Regions from separate parts of the Bacteroides maternus genome, predicted to be linked through region 3. Evidence: riboswitches for the same ligand, from Rfam matches in the RefSeq annotation. Region 3 holds a riboswitch; each other region holds the start of a gene.

Region 1 (2,274 bases), 570 kb from region 3:
TCGTTACCATATGGCAATTCTGCGATGGAAAATGCTGAGTTCTGAGCATAATTAAACGTTTCTGTCTGATTCATCATGTTCACTTTCTGCTCAGTACCATCAGAATTAGTAAAGTTTTCCTGGCGAGTATCCGATTTTTGGAATTGACTCTTCCAGATACCTTTGAAGTAGAGTGCATTAATCAAATACATACGTGCATCTTCCGGTATTCTCTGTATAACCTCTTTTATACAATTATTCGTCTGCTCAGCGCACCACCGGTTAATCACATCCTTCGCTGTGGGAGATGTAAAATCAAGTTCCTGTACCTGGGCATCATACATCTTCTTATTCACATCCACAAAAGAATCGTAAACTTTAAAACCTTGTTTCACCCAAATAGAATTGGCGATTCCTAATTGAGTGGTATTATCTAAATCCAATAAAGCTGAAGTTAATTTTTGATTATAGTTATTCAGATCATCAAGAGAGAAAGAAGCGGCAGGAAATCCCAATACATACTGCATTTCAGTAAGCGTATTGCCCGAAGCTCCGTTAGTAATCATCGATAAGCAAAGTGATGCACTCAATGGAGACACAAAAACATTCGGTTTTTCTTTTTCGGTACTGCACACCTGATCGAAGAAACGGAAAGCAAAGTCTGTACCTTTGTCCATAAAATCTTGTTCCGCACGAGTGAGATTGATGTCTTGACGTGGTTTTGGTTCCGGTTGAGAAGGATTCTCATCATTCTGACAGGCTGCAAGGATACTGAGTAGGCTTAGCGCAGCAATAGTTTTCTTTAGCATAAGCATTATAGTATTAGTTTTCTATTAAGTTACTCTGTTAGAATAAATGCATAAATTTATAAAATACTGCACTACATCACAAATAAAACATAAATCTTTCCTATCTTTGCTCTCGGTTTTGTTGGAGTATGCCTTTCGGTATACTCCATGAAAAGGGAATTGGGTGTGACTCCCAAACAGTCCCGCTGCTGTGATCTCCTATTGCAGGATTTGCCAATCACCTGTGCCACTGCCAATATTCGTATGGTGGGAAGGCGGCAAATCCGGAGTAAGTCAGAAGACCTGCAAAACCTATCAAATCTTATGCTTTCGAGGAAAGGGTATGAGATGTATATTGTTTTTAGCATTCTGTTTATGATAAAAGATAATCTATGCCGGTATACCCGACTACGGTTTAATTTGCTTTGCCTTTTATGTTGGCTTTGGGTCAATCTACAAGCACAACAAGCAGGAGATTCCATTACTGGAAAGGTACATGCCATTCCGGAAGTGGGGATAAAAGGTCGGCGTGTGCCACCGGCTCTCTCAGCAACCGCCCCACTCCAACAGATGAAGAAAACTGATATGGAACGTTTGGGAGTATCGGATGTGGCCGATGCAGTTCGTCATTTCTCAGGAGTCAGCGTTAAGGATTATGGCGGAATTGGTGGATTAAAGACTGTTTCTGTACGCAGTCTGGGAGCGCAACATACAGCAGTCAGCTATGACGGAGTGACTGTCAGTGATTGTCAGTCAGGCCAGGTAGATATCTCCCGTTTCTCGTTAGACAATGTTTCCGAACTGGCACTCAGCATTGGTCAGAGCGATAATATTTACCAGACAGCGAAGATGTTTGCCTCTGCCGGTGCTTTAAGTATCGAAACCGCACGTCCGGATTTCAGTGACAGACCTTTCCAATTGCTTGCAAATATGAAAACCGGTTCTTACGGGCTTGCTAATCCTTCTTTATTTTATGCCCAGAAATTAAGTAACCGTTTCAGTCTTTCTGCCTATGCTGATTATTTACGGGCAGACGGTAATTATCCTTTCAAAATGTGGAATGGGAATAAACTGATTGACTCCAAACGAAACAATAGTGATATAGAGACTTATCGGGCAGAATTAAATTTGTTTGTAACTCTGAATGAGAAACAGGATTTGAAAACCAAAGTTTATCTCTTTGATTCGGAAAGAGGGTTACCCGGCGGAGTGATTTATGACAATTCGTATGCTGCCGAAAGACTATATGACCGTAATTACTTCGGCCAATTGAAGTATGAGAATCGATTCTCTGAAAAATGGAAATTACAAGCAAGCGGAAAATTTAACTTCAGCTGGAACCGGGACTATAATAATGAATCTTCCGGTATTACAGACAATCGTTTCCGCCAGACTGAGACTTACTTATCCACTACCCTATGGAGCGAACCGGTGAAAGGGTTATCTTTCTCATTAGCACAGGATTTCGCCTATAACTATTTGTCAACGACTCTACAGAACAATCAAT
Region 2 (2,274 bases), 810 kb from region 3:
GGCAAATCACCTTACAACCCGGCGAACAACGTGATTTAGCTTTACGTTATAAAGTAAAATACCCTAAAGGACGAAACTTAATAATAGAATGATGGACATGCTGTGCACCGCAGTGAATGTAACCGGAAATGCAGTAATATGTTCCATAGTCGATGAATGACAATGCATAACATATAATAAATATTAATGCACATAATAATAATATAGATTACATGCATCTTTTTCATTCCCTGATTGTTTACTCTAACAAAAAGCTAGAATAAGTTATGAAAAAGATTATCGTATTATTAATGTTAGTTTTCGTAGGTGCATCCACAACAATCTATGCACAGGAAAGTAAAAGTGAAAGCCGTCGTGCTGAACGCAAAGCACAACGTGACGCAGAAAAAGCTCGGGAGAAAATAGTACAAGAACGAGCATACGCTGATGCCGTACAAGCTATAAAGGATAGAAAATTTGTTATGGAAGTAGACTGTGTGACATTTAAGAGAGGGCGGAATGTTTTCGTTACGTCAAATACAAACTTTATACTTTTAAACGGTGAAAAAGCATCCGTACAAGTTGCTTTCAACGGTGCCTTTGCTGGTCCTAACGGCATTGGCGGTGTAACTGTGGACGGTAGAGTTGGTGACATTAAAACAACTACAGATAAAAAAGGAAACGTGAGTTGCAGCTTTAATGTAATAGGTATCGGAATATCTGCACAAGTTTCTATCAGATTAGCTCATGGATCTAACAATGTATCTGCAACAATCAACCCGAATTTCAACTCAAACAGATTATCACTGGATGGTAAACTCATCCCACTGTCTGAATCAAGCGTATTCAAAGGACGGTCGTTCTAAATATCACCCTTCATACAAGCAATCCAACATTTGCGGTTGCGAGAGCTGGCGCTTATATAAGTGAGGTTTCATACTTACTTAAGCGCCAGCTCTCGTAGCCGCAAATGTTTTTTTAAAGTACATCTGCTTCTCAATCATTAAGAAGTGCCATTCGAACAAACACTTTCCTAAACATAAAAGTCTAAAATACTTTTTCTTATCTAAAGATATGTTTATCTTTGCCCCTGCTTAGGTGATGTGAAGTGTGTTCAACACTCCACATAAAAGGGAATCCGGTGAGAAACCGGAACAGTGCCCGCTACTGTAAAGCCTTAATTTTGTTTCAGATAACACGAAACAAAAAAACGGGAAGTATTCATTGAGGAACTTCTAGAAACCACTGTCCAACAAATGGGAAACCAAGGATGGGAAGGTTACTTTCCGTAAAGGTTGAGTCAGGAAACCTGCCTGAGTAATCACATTATTAACGCCGTCTCGGGGTCAAGAGGGCAAGTATTAATTCTTATTTATCAATCAATGAAGAAACAGAATTGGCTGTTCATCCTCATGGGAGGATGTGTAGCAATGAGTGCATCTGCACAAGAGACAAAACAGAGTCAAGATCTGAGTGTAGAACTTAATCCTGTTGTAGTAACAGGTACAGGTACGCATCACAGACTAAAAGACACCCCAACACCAGTAGAAGTAGTAACAGCGAACGACATTAAAAAGGCTGGAATTACAGATTTCCGTGAGGCGATGACTGCTTTGGTTCCATCGCTGTCTTTCTCTACCAACTCAATGGGAGACTACCTTATGCTAAACGGACTGTCGAACAAGTATGTACTTATACTTATTAATGGCAAAAAGCTAACGGGAGACAGCAGTAACAATATCGACCTGAACCGGATTGACATGAGTAACGTAAAACGTATTGAAGTCCTAAAGGGTGCCGGTTCCGCTCTTTATGGTAGTGATGCTATTGGTGGTGTAATCAATGTCATTACAAACCAACCGATAAATGACATAACAGTTACCAGTAATACAAAGGTAGAAGAGCGTGGGCAGTTCACCCAGACTGCCAACGTAGACATCAAAACAGAGAAGTTTGCTTCTTATACTTCTTATCAACGTCGTCAGGCCGATGGTTGGACCCTCACACGTGTAGATGCAAATGGCGATGCAAGAGATCAGCATGACGCCAACGCTTTCTATACGGACAACTATACACAAATGTTTCAATTCACACCGAATGACAAACTGTCAATGTATGTTGAAGGCAGTTATTATGACCGTACAGTTAAACGCCAGCCCGAATATCTGAAGTATAATCTGACCTACGATGCATACAGTTTAGGAGCAGGAGCTAAATACAATTTCAACAAACGTTCTTATATCCAGTTCGACCTTAAAAACGATAATTACGATACCAATTATCTATACACCAGTG
Region 3 (2,274 bases):
TTGATTTATACAAACAGATTAGTTACCTTCATCATCTAATCTTATAATGGAATTACCATCTTCATCACTATCAACAATACATTCTTCACCAATAATACCTCCCAATTCTTCTGCGATTTCCTGCACCATTCGTTCCCATAAATATTCTCGTAATTCTGAATACTCTGCGTCCTTCCCTTCTAATTCATCTTCAAAGTCAAAAGCATAATACATATCTTGGTACTTGATAATCCAATATGGCTCAAAGAGGAATGCAGATGAAAACATCCATTCGTCAATATTCATTATTCTTTCGTCTTCTTCTCCCAAAACATCAATCTTTTGAGGAAGATATTCAGCTATGATATGGGCTGTATAAAGTTCCCATATTTCCAAATCATCAAAAACACTATTGGGTTCATACTTCTTTTGAAGTTCTTCCAAATTAGCAGACTTATGGGCTACCTTCTCAAATAATGAAATGTATTCTTCTAAAACTTCTTTTTCCATGATATTTTATTTTAAGGGTTAATAATCGCTCCCAATATAGGAAAAATCAAAGAAAAAATATCTAAAAAAGATACTCTTTTTTGTTGTTAGTGCGCAAATTTAAATACGTAAATATAGTTACGTAAAAAGTGCGTATTGATTAGATTTTCATTTTTCCAAGTTACAACTTATGGAATTGCAATATTTATTCATATCTTTGCGGCACATTGGTTTGCAACTCTCGTACGAGAGGAGTAATTAAAAGGGAATCAGGTGTAAATCCTGAACAGTCCCGCTGCTGTAAGTTTCATATAAAAAGTTATAAACAACACTTTCGCCAATGGGAAATCCCGTGAAGGCAGTTTATAAACGAAACAAGTCAGAAGACCTGCCATGTAGTTTTTGCATCATTGCTTTCGAGGAAAGAGCATTGAATTTAATGATTATATTCATTCTATTCAGTTTCAGATTTGAGGGTTATTCTTGTTTCAAAATATTACTTTTGCAATATTTAACGCTATCGGACATCAAAACAAGAAAATAAAATGGCGCTAAAAACTTTAAACCAAAAGTTTAAACCAATACAGAGTTTTTAAATAATATATTTGATTTTCAATACATTATTAAATTTTAAAGTAAACTCTGCCAAGTTTATTTGAATGGTGTCCGGTCGAAGGGATTTCGCCCGGACATTTTATTCTATAACTTTCCCAAAACAAATTTCATCATCCGCATGTTATACATACAGTAAACAATTAATACGAAAAGTTATGGAAGCAGATTATGAACTGATTGATAATGAAGAACGTCACCAATATGAGTTTCATGTCGATAAATATACTCCAAAGATTGAGTATATAAAATCATCGAATGGGGAGATTTACCTGACACACACCGAAGTACCCACTCAATTGGGTGGTAAAGGCATCGGCAGCCAGTTAGTAGAAAAAGCATTGAAAGATATAGAAAAACAAGGACTTAGATTAGTACCTCTCTGCCCGTTTGTAGCGGGATACATTCACAAACATCCCGAATGGAAAAGAATTGTAATGAAAGGTATTCACATTCAATAATAAATAGTAATGAATATAAAGAAAGAATATACGAACGGGGAAGTGACCATCATCTGGCAACCCGGCCTGTGCCAACATGCAGGTATTTGTACCAAGACCCTTCCGAATGTGTATCATCCGAAAGAAAAACCGTGGATAACGGCTGAAAATGCAACGACGGAAGAATTGATCGCTCAAATCAAGAAATGCCCGTCGGGAGCATTAAGTTACAGAATGAATAACGAGAAAGAAGATAAATAAAAGAAATGAGGTTACCCCCCTCAACATATGAATTCGGGTAACCTCATTTGTATTATGAAAAAGAAAGTAGTTATGTACGTTCCAATTGAACAGTGAAATGACGCATCAGGGGAGCCTCCCAAGTAATACGTACTCCATTAGTAATACTTTCACGACGGTCGAAAACATTCTTCAACGCTACTGCTATCACGTTCATGTGATTATCCGTATATACGCGGCGGGGAATAGCCAGGCGCAATAAATCCAGTCCGGTAAAACGGTTCTCACGGGTAACCGGATCACGGTCTGCTAGGATATAACCGATTTCACATCCTCTGATACCGGCTTCAAGATATAGCTCAACCGTTAGAGTCTGTGCCGGGAATTCATTCTTCGGTACATGCGTCAGTACCTTCGTTGCATCCACAAAGATGGCATGTCCGCCTGCCGGACGCTGATAAGGAATACCGTATTCATCCAACTTCTTTGCCAGATATTCTACCTGACGGATGCG

The links. A riboswitch is a leader RNA that binds a small molecule or an ion and turns the genes downstream of it on or off. The one in region 3 is predicted to bind cobalamin.
Region 1: linked by a shared signal. The riboswitch ahead of VYM24_RS24795 (TonB-dependent receptor plug domain-containing protein) and the one ahead of VYM24_RS22615 (GNAT family N-acetyltransferase) in region 3 are both predicted to bind cobalamin.
Region 2: linked by a shared signal. The riboswitch ahead of VYM24_RS19055 (TonB-dependent receptor plug domain-containing protein) and the one ahead of VYM24_RS22615 (GNAT family N-acetyltransferase) in region 3 are both predicted to bind cobalamin.

The regions. Positions count from the first base shown of each region.
Region 1 covers NZ_CP143867.1:6,296,508-6,298,781, forward strand. Annotated here, with positions in the region: gene VYM24_RS24790 (serpin family protein) at 1-788, opposite strand, end outside; cobalamin riboswitch at 890-1,092, shown strand; gene VYM24_RS24795 (TonB-dependent receptor plug domain-containing protein) at 1,143-2,274, shown strand, end outside.
Region 2 covers NZ_CP143867.1:4,916,985-4,919,258, forward strand. Annotated here, with positions in the region: gene VYM24_RS19045 (DUF4139 domain-containing protein) at 1-92, shown strand, start outside; gene VYM24_RS19050 (DUF4251 domain-containing protein) at 267-845, shown strand; cobalamin riboswitch at 1,059-1,310, shown strand; gene VYM24_RS19055 (TonB-dependent receptor plug domain-containing protein) at 1,362-2,274, shown strand, end outside.
Region 3 covers NZ_CP143867.1:5,729,736-5,732,009, forward strand. Annotated here, with positions in the region: gene VYM24_RS22610 (hypothetical protein) at 19-489, opposite strand; cobalamin riboswitch at 679-878, shown strand; gene VYM24_RS22615 (GNAT family N-acetyltransferase) at 1,239-1,541, shown strand; gene VYM24_RS22620 ((4Fe-4S)-binding protein) at 1,551-1,781, shown strand; gene tnaA (tryptophanase TnaA) at 1,852-2,274, opposite strand, start outside.